One region of the Comamonas sp. DB36 genome, then DNA from elsewhere that is predicted to be linked to it. Evidence: riboswitches for the same ligand, from Rfam matches in the RefSeq annotation. Region 1 holds a riboswitch; the other holds the start of a gene.
What was found. Region 1 has a riboswitch for S-adenosylhomocysteine ahead of metH (methionine synthase). Riboswitches for the same ligand answer to the same signal wherever they lie in the genome.

Region 1 (7,247 bases):
GCGCTGATGCTGGCAATGGTGGTCTGCATGATCTGGCCTATGGCTTCCTGCGTGAAGAAAGCCTGATGGCCGGTGACGATCACGTTCGGGAACGACACCAGGCGCTGTATCACATCGTCCGTGATGATGGTCGAGGACAGATCCTGGAAGAACAGGCTGGCCTCCTGCTCGTAGACATCGATGGCCAGGCCGCCGAGCTGGCCCGTCTTCAGCGCCTCGATCGCGGCCTCGGTATCGACCAGTGCGCCGCGGCTGGTGTTGACCAGGATGGCGCCGCGCTTGGCGCCCGCCAGGGTCTGCGCGTTGACGATGTGGCGCGTGTGCTCGGTCAGCGGGCAGTGCAGCGAGACCACGTCGCTCTGGGCCATCAGTTCCTGCACCGCCACATAGCGCCCGCCAATGGCGGTGAACACCGGGTTGGGCTGCAGATCATGGCCCAGCACCGTGCAGCCGAAGCCGCGCATGATGCGCGCGAAGATGGTGCCTATCTTGCCGGTGCCGACCACGCCCACCGTCTTGCCATGCAGGTCGAAGCCCATCAGGCCGTCGAGCTCGAAATTGCCATCGCGCGTGCGCACGCTGGCGCGGGCGATCTTGCGGTTGACGGCCAGCAGCAGGCCCACGGCGAACTCCGCCACCGAATGCGGCGAGTAGTCGGTCACGCGCACCACCTCCATGCCCAGGCGCGCCGCGGCCGCGGCATCGACATGGTTGTAGCCCGTGGAGCGCGTCGCGACCAGGCGCGTGCCCTGCGCGGCCAGCAGGGCCAGCACTTCGGCGTCGACGTTGTCATTGACGAACACGCAGACCGCGGCGCAACCGGCGGCCAGCGCCGCGGTGTCGCGCGTCAGCCGGTCCTGCAGGAAGACCAGCTCATGGCCGGCCTCGCTGTTGGCCTGCGTGAGCAGGGACTTGTCGTAGCGGCGGGTGCTGAAGACGGCGGTTTTCATGGCTGCGTTTCTTTTCCTGGAGTGGCGTCGGCAGAGCTACGGTAACCGGTATCAATGTCCCACTGGCGCGCTCGGCGCGCCGCCGCGCCGGCGCCGGGATCAGGCCAGGTTGGGCGCCAGCAGGCTGCGCAGTTCGGCCTCGTCCATGCCGCGGCGCTTGGCCATGTCGATCAGCTGGTCGTCGCCGATCTGGCCCACGTTGAAGTAGGTCGAATCGGGGTGGCCCAGGTAGAAGCCACTGACGCTGGACGCGGGCATCATTGCCAGGCTTTCGGTCAGCGTCATGCCGATGTCGGGGCATTGCAGCGTCTCGAACAGCGCGATCTTGGCGGTATGGTCGGGGCAGGCCGGATAGCCGGGCGCGGGGCGAATGCCCTGGTACTTTTCCTTGATCAGCTCGGCGTTGCTGAGCTGTTCATCGGGCGCATAGCCCCACAGGTCGGTGCGCACGCGCTGGTGCAGGCATTCGGCAAAGGCTTCGGCCAGGCGGTCGGCCAGCGACTTGAACAGGATGCCCGAGTAGTCGTCGAGCTGGTCGACGAACTCCTGCTCCTTCTTCTCCATGCCCAGGCCGGCCGTGACGGCAAACAGGCCGGCGTAATCCTTGATGCCGCTGTCCTTGGGCGCGACGAAGTCCGCCAGGCAGCGGCTGGGGCGCATCACGCCGTCCACGGCCTGCTTCTCGGTCTGCTGGCGCATGCCGTACCAGGTCAGCAGCACCTGCGTGCGGCTGTCGTCGGTATAGAACTCGATGTCGTCGCCCACGCTGTTGGCCGGGTACAGGCCGATCACGCCGTTGGCCGAGAGCCAGCGGCCGCTGATGATCTTCTGCAGCATCGCCTGGCCGTCGGCCATGACCTTGCGCGCCTCCTCGCCGACGATGGCGTCGTCGAGAATCGCGGGATAGGGGCCGGCCAGGTCCCAGGTCTGGAAGAACGGGCCCCAGTCGATGAAGCGCGCGATCTCGTTGAGATCGAAGTTCTTGAACACGCGCCGGCCCAGCGCGCGCGGCGCAGGCGGCACGCGCGTGAAGTCGACCGGCGTGGCGTTCGCGCGCACCTTGGCCAGCGGCCACATAGGCACCTGCTTGCGGTTGGCATGCTGCTGGCGCACCTTGTCGTAGTCGGCTTCCAGCGTCTGCAGATACTCCTCCAGGCCTTCGCCGAGCAGGCTCTGCGCCACGCCCACGCTGCGCGAGGCATCGGGCACGTAGATCACCGGGCCGTCGTACTTGGGCGCGATCTTCACGGCCGTGTGCACGCGCGAGCAGGTGGCGCCGCCGATCAGCAGCGGCATCTGGCGGTCACGGAAGTACGGGTCCTTCTGCATTTCACCGGCCACGTACTGCATCTCTTCCAGACTGGGCGTGATCAGGCCCGACAGGCCGATGATGTCCGCGCCCTCCTCCTTGGCCTTGGCCAGGATCTCGTGGCAGGGCACCATCACGCCCATGTTGACGACTTCGAAGTTGTTGCACTGCAGGACCACGGTGACGATGTTCTTGCCGATGTCGTGCACGTCGCCCTTGACGGTGGCAATCACGATCTTGCCCTTGGAGCGCACGTCCTGGCCCGCTGCCTGCTGCTGGCGCTTTTCTTCCTCGATGTAGGGCACGAGATGCGCCACGGCCTGCTTCATCACGCGCGCCGACTTCACCACCTGGGGCAGAAACATCTTGCCCGCGCCGAACAGGTCGCCGACGACGTTCATGCCGGCCATCAGCGGGCCTTCGATCACGTGCAGCGGACGGCCGCCGCGCGCCAGCACTTCCTGGTAGGCCTCTTCGGTGTCCTCGGTGATGAAGTCGGTGATGCCATGCACCAGCGCATGCGCCAGGCGCTGGGCGACGGTGACGGGCGCCTCGGGCGTGCCGCGCCATTCGAGGCGCTTGCTTTCGTCCTTGGCGCCGCTGCGCGCGGTCTCGGCGATCTCGACCAGGCGCTCGCCGGCGTCGGGCCGGCGATTGAGCACCACGTCCTCGACGCGCTCGCGCAGCACGGGCTCGATGTCGTCATAGACGCCGACCATGCCGGCGTTGACGATGCCCATGTCCATGCCCGCCTGGATCGCGTGGTACAGGAACACGGTGTGGATGGCTTCGCGCACCGGGTCGTTGCCGCGGAACGAGAACGACACGTTCGACACGCCGCCCGAGACCTTGGCGCCGGGCAGGTTCTGCTTGATCCAGCGCACGGCCTCGATGAAGTCGACCGCGTAGTTGTTGTGCTCTTCGATGCCGGTGGCCACGGCGAAGATGTTGGGATCGAAGATGATGTCCTCGGGCGGGAAGCCGACTTCGTCGACCAGGATGCGATAGGCGCGCTCGCAGATCTCGATCTTGCGCGCAAACGTGTCGGCCTGGCCTTTTTCGTCGAACGCCATCACCACGGCCGCGGCGCCGTAGCGCTTGACCAGCTTGGCCTGGTGCTTGAAAGGCTCGAGGCCTTCCTTCATGGAAATCGAATTGACGATGCCCTTGCCCTGGATGCAGCGCAGCCCGGCCTCGATCACCGCCCACTTCGACGAGTCGACCATGATGGGCACGCGGGCGATGTCGGGCTCGGAGGCGATCAGGTTCAGGAAGCGCACCATCGCGGCCTCGCTGTCGAGCATGGCTTCGTCCATGTTGACGTCGATCACCTGGGCGCCGTTTTCCACCTGCTGGCGCGCGACGGCCAGCGCATCCTCGAACTGGCCGTTGAGGATCAGGCGCGCAAAGGCCTTGGAGCCCGTGACATTGGTGCGCTCGCCAATGTTGACGAACAGCGTGTCCTCGCCCACAAACACGGGCTCTAGGCCCGACAGACGCATCGGAGGAATGGAAACTTCAGACGGCATACAACTCACCTGCACAAAACAAGGGCCAACAGGTGAGCGTCGTTGCGGGAGACTGAAACCCCAAGCCTGACAGTGGGTCCGATGATGGATAGGACCAACCGCTGCAACGCTCCTTGGGGGTTAGCCCGGGATTTTAGCGGGGATGCGCGGGGGTTGCCGCTGCTGGGGTTCTGGAGGGTGGGCGTTCATCCTTCGACAGGCTCAGGACGAACGTAAACAACCGTTCACCCTGAGCTTGTCGAAGGGTGTCTTAACTACGAACCAACAGCCCTTACTTCGCCGTAGGCATCACGAATTCCGCGCCCTTGCCAATGCTCTCGGGCCAGCGCTGCATGATGCTCTTTTGCTTGGTGTAGAAGCGCACGCCTTCCTCGCCGTAGGCATGCATGTCGCCGAACAGGCTCTTCTTCCAGCCGCCGAAACCCTGCCAGGCCATGGGCACGGGAATCGGCACGTTGATGCCGACCATGCCCACCTGGATGCGGCGGCCGAACTCGCGCGCCACGTTGCCGTCGCGCGTGAAGCAGGCCACGCCGTTGCCGAACTCATGGGCGTTGACCAGATCGACCGCCTGGGCGAAGTCGGGAACGCGCACGCAGGCCAGCACCGGGCCGAAGATCTCTTCCTTGTAGATGCGCATTTCAGGCGTCACATGGTCGAACAGCGTGCCGCCGAGCCAGAAGCCGTTGTCGCAGCCCGCGCCGGCCTGCGCGCCGTCAAAGCCGCGGCCGTCGACCAGCAGCTGCGCGCCTTCCTGCTCGCCCAGCGCGATGTAGCCTTCGATGCGCGCGCGCGCGGCCTGGGTGACGATGGGGCCCATCTCGGCGGCCAGGTTCTCGCCGTCGAGCACCTTGAGCGTCTTGGTGCGCTCGACCAGCTTTTCCACCACCTTGTCGGCCACGTCGCCGACCAGCACCGCGACGCTGATCGCCATGCAGCGCTCGCCGGCCGAGCCGTAGCCCGCGCCTATCAGCGCGTCGACCACCTGGTCGATGTCGGCGTCGGGCATGACCACCATGTGGTTCTTGGCGCCGCCCAGCGCCTGCACGCGCTTGCCCAGGCGCGCGCCGGTTTCATAGATGTAGTTGGCGATGGGCGTGGAGCCGACAAAGCTCACGGCCTTGACGTCGGGGTGCTCGATCAGCGCGTCCACGGCTTCCTTGTCGCCCTGGACCACGTTGAACACGCCGTCGGGCAGGCCGGCCTTTTGCAGCAGCTCGGCCATCATCAGCGAGGCCGTGGGATCGGTAGGGCTGGGCTTAAGCACGAAGGTATTGCCCGCGGCAATCGCCACCGGGAACATCCACATCGGCACCATGACGGGGAAGTTGAACGGCGTGATGCCCGCGACCACGCCCAGCGGCTGGCGCAGCGTCCAGTTGTCCATGCCGGTCGACACCTGTTCGGTGAAGTCGCCCTTGAGCAACTGCGGAATGCCGCAGGCAAACTCGATGATGTCGATGCCGCGCGCGACTTCGCCCTGGGCGTCGGTGAACACCTTGCCGTGTTCGGCGGTGATCGCATGCGCGAGTTCATCCTTGTGCTGGTTGACCAGCTCGAGGAACTTGAACATCACGCGCGCGCGGCGGATAGGCGGCGTGTCGGCCCAGGCCGGAAAGGCGGCGGCGGCCGAGGCCACGGCGGCATCGACATCGGCGCGGTTGGCCAGCGCCACGGCGCCGGTCACGGCACCGGTTGCGGGGTTGGTCACGGGCTGGCTGCGCAGGCTGTTGCCGGCCACGCGCTGGCCGTGAATGAAGTGGGCAATGGAGGCCGTGGAGATGGCTGCGTTCATGGAAAAGTCCTTGGGGTCGGCGTGAACAATGGCCAAAGTGTAGGCAGGCACCGGCGCCCTGCCCAGCCCTGTGGCGTGAAATGATTGTTTAGTTTGGTGAACAATGGCGCAATGAATTCCAACGATGCACTGAAAACCGAACAGCTCTGGTCGCACCTCTGGTGGCTGGTGGTGCTGGAGCAGCAGGGCAGCTTCACGGCCGCGGCCGCGCGCCTGGGCGTGAGCAAGGCGGCGGTGAGCCAGCACATCGCGGGCCTGGAGCGCGCGGCCGGCGTGCCGCTGGTGCGGCGCACCACGCGCTCCATGCTGCTGACCGACGCGGGCCGCCACCTGGTGCAGGACACGCGCGAAGCCTTTGCCCGCATTGCGGGCAGCTTTGCCCAGGTGCGCGACCTGGCCGACGCGCCGCGCGGCAGCCTGCGCGTGACCGCGCCCGTGGCGCTGGCGCGCCAGCATCTGGTGCCGCGCCTGCCCGAATTTCTCGATCGCTATCCCGACATCCAGCTGGAGCTCGATCTGTCCGACCAGCTGCGCGCGCTGTCGCAGGACGGCCTGGACCTGGCCATACGACATATCGGCACCCCGCCCGACAACCATGTGGCCTGGGCGCTGTGCAGCACGCATTCGGTGCTGGTGGCAAGCCAGGCCTATCTCGAGCGCCACGGCCCGATGCCCGCGGCGCCCGACGACCTGCGCCAGCACCGCTGCCTGCACTACCCGCGCGGCCACGAAGCCGCGGCCTGGACGCTGCAGCGCCAGGGCCGCGGCGGCGGCGCGCGCGCCACCGTGCCCGTGAGCGGGCCGCTGGTCGCCAACAACAGCGAGGCGCTGCGCGACGCGGCCATTGCCGGCCTGGGCATTGCGCTGGTGCCCGACTTCAGCGCCCAGGCCGCGCTGGCCGCGGGCCAGCTGGTGCAGGTGCTGCCGCAGTGGCGGCCCATGGGCGCGTTCAGCGACACCATCTACGCGATGCGCCCTTATTCAGCCCATGTGCCGCGCGCGGTGGCGGTGTTTGTCGAGTGGGTTCGGGAGGTGTTTGCCAGGGGATTTGCGCCGAGTTGAGAGGCGGCAGGGGCATGAGGACGGGTCGTTCATGGTTCGACAAGCTCACCACGAACGGTTTTACCGTTCGCCCTGAGCCCGTCGAAGGGTGAACGACCTGTCCTCAAAAAAACAGCCCGGCATCCATCCGGGCGCCGGGCTATGCAGAGATCAGCCAGAAGCTCAGGCCTTGATTCCCAGCTTGTTCACCAGCTGCCTGAACGTTGCGTTGTCGCGCGCAATCACTTCGAGAAACGCCGGCTGGTCGAGATAGCCTTCACCCATGTTCTGCTTGGCCATGGTGGCGCGCAGATCGGGTTCCTGCAGCGTTCGCGCCATCACCGTGCGCAGCTGCTGGATGATTTCGGGCGGCGTGCCCTTTGGCGCCGCCAGGCCGCGCCAGCCGCCTATCACCAGGTCGATGCCGCGCTCCTTGAGCGTGGGCACCTGCTCCCAGCCGGCCTGGATGCGCTTGTCGCCCATGATGGCCAGCGGCCGTATCTTGCCCGCGGCCACATAGGTGGCGACTTCGACCGGAGTCACCGCCACGGCTTCGATATGGCCGCCCAGAAGGTCAAGAACTGCGGGATTGGCGCCGCGGTAAGGCAGGTGGTTGAACTGCA
Region 2 (7,247 bases), 410 kb from region 1:
CAGAACTCGGGCCGGCGCACGGCCAGTTGCTGGCGCACGGCGCGCAGCTTTTCCGCGCCTTCGGGCGTCTTGGGCGGGAAGAACTCATAGCTGATGGGAAGCGTGGTCCGGGTCATGCGCTCCTCCGCGCGTGCACGAAGAACTCACGGTTGCCGTCGCCGCCGGTGATGGGGCTGTCGATCCAGCCGCGCACTTCGAGGCCCAGCTCGGCCAGGCATTCGCGGATGCGTGTCTCGACCACGGCATAAGAGGCCACGTCGCGCACCATGCCGCCCTTGCCGATGTGCTCGGGCTGGAGTTCGAACTGCGGCTTGACCAGCATCAGCAGGTCGCCCGCGGGGGCCAGGAAAGGCACGACGGCGGGCAGCACCAGCGTCTGCGAGATGAAGGACAGGTCGCCGACGATCAGGTCGAACTGCTGCGATTCATCGGGCGCGCCTTCGAACGCGCCGGCCTCGACCAGCGTGTCGGCATCGAGCGTGCGCGCATTGACGCGCTCGAGGCACACGATCTTCTCGTGGCCGCGCAGCGTCAGATTGAGCTGGTCATGGCCCACATCGACGCCGACCACGCGCTCGGCGCCCTGCTGCAGCAGGCAGTCGGTGAAGCCGCCCGTGGACTGGCCCACGTCGAGGCACCACTTGCCCTGGGCCGAGACCTTGAACGCCGCCAGCGCGCCTTCAAGCTTGAGGCCGCCGCGCGACACATAGCGCGCCTCGGCGATGTCGAGCAGCCGCAGTTCGGCGTCGCCAGCGAGGTCTTCGCTGTTCTTCTTGATGGCCTGCCACTGGCCCGTGGCCGCGGTGCGCCACTCGACGCCAGAAGCGATCAGGCGCTGGGCTTGCGCGCGGGAAGCCGCCAGGCCCTGGTCTACAAGCAATTGATCGGCACGCATGGAGTTAATCCGTCTTAAAAATGGAATCGCTACCGCCGGCGCAGGGGCCGGCGGCAAAGTGCCCCTGACTCAGGCAATTCCAGTCAGCCCGGGAAATTGTCCGTTCGTCCCGAGCTTGTCGAAGAATGAACCGGCATTTTCCTTGAGGACAGGCCGTTCATGGTTCGACAGGCGCAACACGAACGGTTGGGCTGTCTGGCATTGCCCTCAGGGGCGGAAAAATGTTCAGCGGCCATGCCGGCGTGCGGCATGGCCGAGCCGCTTTTTAATAGCGGTAGGTGTCAGGCTTGTAAGGGCCTTGCTTGGACACACCGATATAGGCCGCCTGGCCTTCGGTGAGTTCGGTCAGCATCGCGCCGACCTTCTTCAGGTGCAGGCGCGCGACCTTTTCGTCCAGCAGCTTGGGCAGCACGTAGACCTTGCCGACTTCATAGGCTTCGGGCTTGGTGAACAGCTCGATCTGGGCGATGGTCTGGTTGGCGAACGAAGCGCTCATCACGAAGCTGGGGTGGCCGGTGGCGCAGCCCAGGTTCACCAGACGGCCCTTGGCCAGCAGGATGATCTTCTTGCCGTCGGGGAACTTGATGTGGTCGACCTGGGGCTTGATTTCTTCCCACTCGTACTGCTCGATCGAAGCGACATCGATTTCGTTGTCGAAGTGACCGATGTTGCAGACGATGGCCTGGTCCTTCATCGCCAGCATGTGCTCGTGGCGGATGATGTCGCGGTTGCCGGTGGTGGTCACGAAGATATCGGCCTTGTCTGCGGCCCATTCCATGGTCACGACCTTGTAGCCTTCCATCGCGGCCTGCAGCGCGTTGATCGGGTCGATTTCCGTGACCCAGACCTGGGCGCTCAGTGCGCGCAGCGCCTGGGCGCAGCCCTTGCCCACGTCACCGTAGCCGGCGACCACGGCGACCTTGCCGGCAATCATCACGTCGGTGGCGCGCTTGATGCCGTCGACCAGCGATTCGCGGCAGCCGTACAGGTTGTCGAACTTGCTCTTGGTCACCGAGTCGTTGACGTTGATCGCGCGGAACAACAATGTGCCCTTGGCCGACATCTCGTTGAGGCGGTGCACGCCGGTGGTGGTTTCCTCGGTCACGCCTATGATCTGCGCCGACTTGCGCGTGTACCAGGTGGCGTCCACGGCCAGCTTGGCCTTGATCGCGGCGAACATGATGACTTCCTCTTCGCTGCCGGGGTTGGCCAGCACCGACAGGTCCTTCTCGGCCTTCTGGCCCAGATGCATCAGCATGGTGGCATCGCCGCCGTCGTCCAGAATCATGTTCGGGCCTTCGCCTTCGCTGCCCTTGGGGCCGAAGTCGAAGATGCGGTGGGTGTAGTCCCAGTAATCGGCCAGCGACTCGCCCTTGATCGCGAACACCGGCGTGCCGCCGTCGGCAATGGCCGCGGCTGCATGGTCCTGCGTAGAGAAGATGTTGCACGATGCCCAGCGCACTTGCGCGCCCAGGGCCTGCAGCGTCTCGATCAGCACGGCCGTCTGGATGGTCATGTGCAGCGAACCGGTGATGCGCGCGCCCTTGAGGGGCTGGGCGGCGGCGAATTCTTCGCGGATTGCCATCAGACCGGGCATTTCGGTCTCGGCGATGCGGATTTCCTTGTGGCCCCAGTTGGCCAGGGAAATGTCGGCGATGGCCGAATCAAGGGTGTTCAGAGGGATAGCTGCGTTCATGGTTTTCTCCGTTACGGATGGCAAAACCACGCTCTGGGGGGAAGACACTCACCGCACAGACGACGTGGGCGAGCGTCGTTGCTAACGCCGGACCGAAGGTCACAGGCGGGTTCCGAGCCTCACGCTCCGCCGGGCACCGGATGGTGCGGGGGGTGCGCTGCAACGCTCCTCGGAAAGCACGCATTGTACTAAAAAGCGGGCGGCATGCTGACCGCCGGCGCTTGTCCCGGGCTTGTCGAACGATGAACGGCCTGCCTAATGAGGCCCAGCGGGCCTTGCCGTAGGCGCCAGGTGCCGCACGCGCAGCGCCAGCAACAGCACCGCCGCCAGCAGCACCAGCATGCTCGCCACCAGCCCGGGCCAGCCCGTGTTCTGCAGGAACCAGCCGCCGGCCGCGCCCAGCAGGCTGGAGCCCAGGTAATAGCCCAGCAGGTACAGCGACGACGCATGGCCCTTGGCCTGCGTGGCGAGCCGGCCCACCCAGCCGCTGGCCACCGAATGCGCGGTGAAGAAGCCCATGGTCAGCAGCGCGATTCCCAGCACGATGGCGCTCAGCTGCGTCATCAAGGTCAGCAGCACGCCCAGCGCCATCAGCGCCACGCCACCGAGCAGCACGGGCGCGCGGCCGAAACGGTCGGCGAGTGCGCCTGCCACGGGCGAAGCCACCACGCCGAACAGGTAGGCGTAGAACACATGGCTGATCTGCAGCGGGCTCAGCGCATGGGGCGCGCCGGCGAGCAGAAAGCCGACATAGTTGTAGATGCTGACGAACACGCCCATCAGGCCGAAGCCGATCAGGAACAGCCACAGCAGACCGGGCTGGGCCAGATGCCGGCCCCAGGCCTGCAGATGGTAGGCCGCGCCCAGGCCCGTTTTGCGCACGAAATTGCGCGATGGCGGCAGCAGCAGATAGAAGCCTATGGCCGCGCACAGGTTGACCAGGCTCAGCGCGGCCAGCGCCATGTGCCAGTCGACGTACTCGGTCATCACGCCCATGGCCACGCGCCCGAGCATTCCGCCCAGCGCCGAACCGCCGACATACAGGCCCATCGCAAAGCCCAGGCCACGGGGCTCCATCTCTTCGGAAAGATAGGCCATGGCCACGGCCGGCACGCCGCCGAGCAGAAAGCCTTCGAGCGCGCGCGCCGCAAGAAGCGTCTCCCAGGTCGGGGCGAGGCTGGCCGCGAGATTGCACAGCGCCGCGAGCAGCATGGAGACAAACATCAACCCGCGCCGCCCCAGGCCTTCGGACAGCGCGCCGGCGAGCACGATGGACACCGCGAGGCAGCCCGTGGTCAGCGACAGCGACAGCGCGCTGGCCGCGGGCGTGACGCCGAAATGGGCGACAAACGCGGGCAGCAGCGGCTGCACGCAGTACAGCAGCGAAAAGGTCGCAAAACCCGCGAGAAACAGCGCCACGCTGATGCGGCGATAGGCCGGCGAGCCGCGCACGACCCAGGAAGCTTGCGGCGCGGCGCCGCTTGTTGGGGAAGACATGAACAGAGCAGGAGGAAGACAGACCTGCTGATTGTGCGGCGCAACACTACTTCGCGCAGCGCGCAGACCATTCACGCCCGCCGCCGCTGCACCACCATGGGAATGCCGCCGCGCGGCCCCAGGCTCAGCGCGCGGCGCGCGTGCGCCACCTGCTGCGTGCCGAGCAGGCGCAGACTGTGGCGGCGCAGGATGGTTGCGACCACGACCTTGAGTTCATACATGGCGAACGCCGCGCCCAGGCAGCGGCGCGCACCGCCGCCGAAAGGAATGTATTCGAACGGCGAGTACTTGCGCTCCAGGAAGCGCTCGGGCCGAAAGCGCCCGGGCTCGGGATAGAGCTCGGGCCGGGAATGCAGCAGCGCGCTCGAGGCGCGCAGCACCTCGCCCGCGGGAATCGTATAGCCCAGCAGCTCGAACGGTGCGCGCGCGACGCGCGCCGGATCGACCACCGGCGGATAAAGGCGCAGGCATTCCTTGCACACCACTTCGAGGTAAGGCAGGGCCGCGAGCGCTTCGGGCGCGGGCGCGGGCCCCAGGTCGGCGATTTCCCGGGCGACGCGCGCGCCCACCGCGGGCTCGCACGCAAGCCAATAGAAGATCCAGGCGAGCACCGTGGCCGTCGCCTCATGGCCCGCAAAGAGCAATCCGCGCAGCTGATCGAGGATTTGCGCATCGTCCATGGCCGCGCCGTCGTCGTAGCGCGCGGCCAGCATCCGGCCCAGCAGATCGGCACCGAGCGCTGCCGACGCGCGGCGTTCGCGCATCTGCTCGCGCAGCAGCGCACTCAATGCGTCGACCGCGCGCTGGTTCCTGGCCCAGGGGCCATGGCCGCCCAGAACGCGGCGCGCGGACGGGAAGAGAAAGAGGATCACATGCAGCGACTCGATGAGCTCGAGCACCGCCGCCCGCGTGCACGTGATGCGCGCCGCGTCCTGCATGCCGAAGACCACCCTGATCATGATGTCGAGCGTGATGCGCTGGGTCACGTCGAGCATGCGAAACGGCTGGCCCACGTCGACCTGGGCCATCTTTTCTTCGGCCACTGCGGCCATGGTTTCGCCGTCCGCGCGCAGCGCGGGCCCGGTGAACGCCGGCGCCAGGATATTGCGGTCCTGCCGGTGGCGGGCGCCGGAGATCACCACCACCGAGGTCGCGCCGAACACCGGCTCGATGAAGCCCCCGCCCCACACATCGAAGCAGTCGGGGCTGGCCGTGTAGATCGCGCGCAGCGCCTCGGGGTTGCCGGTGAAAGTGACGGGGCGCGAAAAGTAGGACACGCGAAACGGATCGCCATATCTTGCGGCCAGGCGCGCGAGCACCGGCGCCGGCGGCGTGAGCCCGGCCTGGAAGAAATTCAGCGGTCGCAGCCAGCGCGGGCCCGGCGGCAGCGCGTTCATGCCGGGCCCATGGCCGCGGCGCGGCGGTCTATGCCCAAGCGGTCCTGCGCGGCCACGGCCAGCGACAGGCTCAGCTGCGCATCGACGGCGTCGAACACGGTGTGGACCATGGCGATCGCGATCTGCGCCTGCTCGGCGCTCAGCGGCTCGCTCTTGAACGGATAGCTTCGCCCGGGGTCGACCTCGCCTTCGGCATGGGCGAGGTAATGCCGGTCGGCCAGGTAGTCGAGCCGCAGGCCGCAGTCGCGCTCGACGGCAAGCGCGAGTTCGCGGGTGTTCGCAAAGAAGGCCTCGCCGCTGGCTTCGAGCGCCTCGAGCAGCCAGAACCGCAGCGGCGTCGATTCATGCGCGAGCGCAAGCTTGGTGAATCTGGCGATGTTGCCACGGTGCAGGTCGGTGCCGGAATCGAGAAAGAGAAACTCCAGGGTATCGCTGGCGCTCCAGCCCAGGGCGTCGTCCATGCCCAGGGCATCCCAGTCATTGAGGAACAGTTCGCTGTGGGTCTCCAGCGCCTGCACCCAGCGATTGAATGCCATTTCGTCGGCCTGCTGCGGCGTCTTGAAGCGCAGCGCGTAGCGGTTCAGGTCGCGATAGCCCATGATGTCCATCACCCACATCGGAACGAAGCGCTGCAGGCGGCGCAGCGGCGGCAGCGGGCCGCTGGCCTGCAGCCAGGCGTAGAAGGGATGGCGCGCCGTGGCCGCCTTGCGGCTCTCGAGCACGCGTTGCACCTCGGCATGGCGTCCCGCGATCGACTGCGCCTGGGGCGGCTGCGCCTGGGGCCTGGGCCGCATGGGCGGCAGGCGGCAGGACGTGCGCTGCGGCACCAAGCCGCGGCCGACGTAGCTGCGCGCATAGTCGTCGAAGCAGTCGTGCATGCCGAAGAAGATGTCGAACATCGCGTTGGCCAGCGCCAGCCCCTTCTCGCGCCGCTGCGGGTCCAGTTCCTGGCGGTCGAACACGCCTTCGGACGCGATCACATGCCCCTGCTCGCGCTGCAGGTGGTAGTCGCCGAAATAGCGGTAATCGACGGCGGTCTGGCGCCGCAACTCGACCGCCAGCGGGCTCACGGCGCTGAAGAAGGCGTTGCCGCAGGCCTCGCCGGCCTCCGAATGGGCGAAGCGCAGCAGCGGATCGCCGCGATCGGCCACGGTCATCCGGGCGAAGTCGAACGCATAGCCGCGAAACGGCTCGGTCTCGGGCGCGAGGAACAGCCACCAGAGCGCGTCGGACGCGCGCCAGCCGAGCTTGTCGTCGAGATGCAGCTTGCGCCAGTCCTCGATGAACAGACGCGAGTGGGTCTCGTCCTCGTCGGTATTGCCGTTGATGACCTGCTCGAACGCGTTGGCAGCGCCTTCGAAGCGTATGAACCAGAGGTTCATGTCGCGGAAGTTCATGACGAAGTTCGCCATGATCGGCGCGATGTCGAGCTTGATCTCCAGAGGGACCTGCGCGTCGCGTATCCACGCGAAGAATGAATGGGCCGCCAGGCGTTCCTTTCGGGCGGCAGCCAGCGCTAATATGTTCTTCATCGGACAGGCTCCTCGTCGGTTGGGGCGCGCGCATCGCTCTGGCCTTATGGTCATCGAAGTCAAAACCCGGCCATGCCAGCGAATCCAGACAGCGCCCTGTCGTCAAAACCAGCGCCCGCGCCGTCATCATCGAAGCCCTCTGCGTCGGACGCCAACCGGACTGCGGCAGCGCCGCCGCGCCCCGTTTAATCCCACCGCTCCCCATAGACGCGCCGCGCTCGCTAAAATCC

Region 2: it holds a riboswitch for S-adenosylhomocysteine, as region 1 does, so the genes downstream of both, ahcY (adenosylhomocysteinase) here and metH (methionine synthase) in region 1, are expected to answer to the same signal.

The regions. Positions count from the first base shown of each region.
Region 1 covers NZ_CP196631.1:128,597-135,843, reverse strand. Annotated here, with positions in the region: gene ACSVDO_RS00605 (2-hydroxyacid dehydrogenase) at 1-950, opposite strand, end outside; gene metH (methionine synthase) at 1,050-3,788, opposite strand; S-adenosyl-L-homocysteine riboswitch at 3,816-3,909, opposite strand; gene ACSVDO_RS00595 (CoA-acylating methylmalonate-semialdehyde dehydrogenase) at 4,060-5,583, opposite strand; gene ACSVDO_RS00590 (LysR family transcriptional regulator) at 5,695-6,645, shown strand; gene ACSVDO_RS00585 (tripartite tricarboxylate transporter substrate binding protein) at 6,808-7,247, opposite strand, start outside.
Region 2 covers NZ_CP196631.1:541,564-548,810, reverse strand. Annotated here, with positions in the region: gene metF (methylenetetrahydrofolate reductase [NAD(P)H]) at 1-116, opposite strand, end outside; gene ACSVDO_RS02550 (TlyA family RNA methyltransferase) at 113-895, opposite strand; gene ahcY (adenosylhomocysteinase) at 1,161-2,591, opposite strand; S-adenosyl-L-homocysteine riboswitch at 2,655-2,768, opposite strand; gene ACSVDO_RS02540 (MFS transporter) at 2,847-4,088, opposite strand; gene ACSVDO_RS02535 (cytochrome P450) at 4,160-5,485, opposite strand; gene ACSVDO_RS02530 (hypothetical protein) at 5,482-7,017, opposite strand.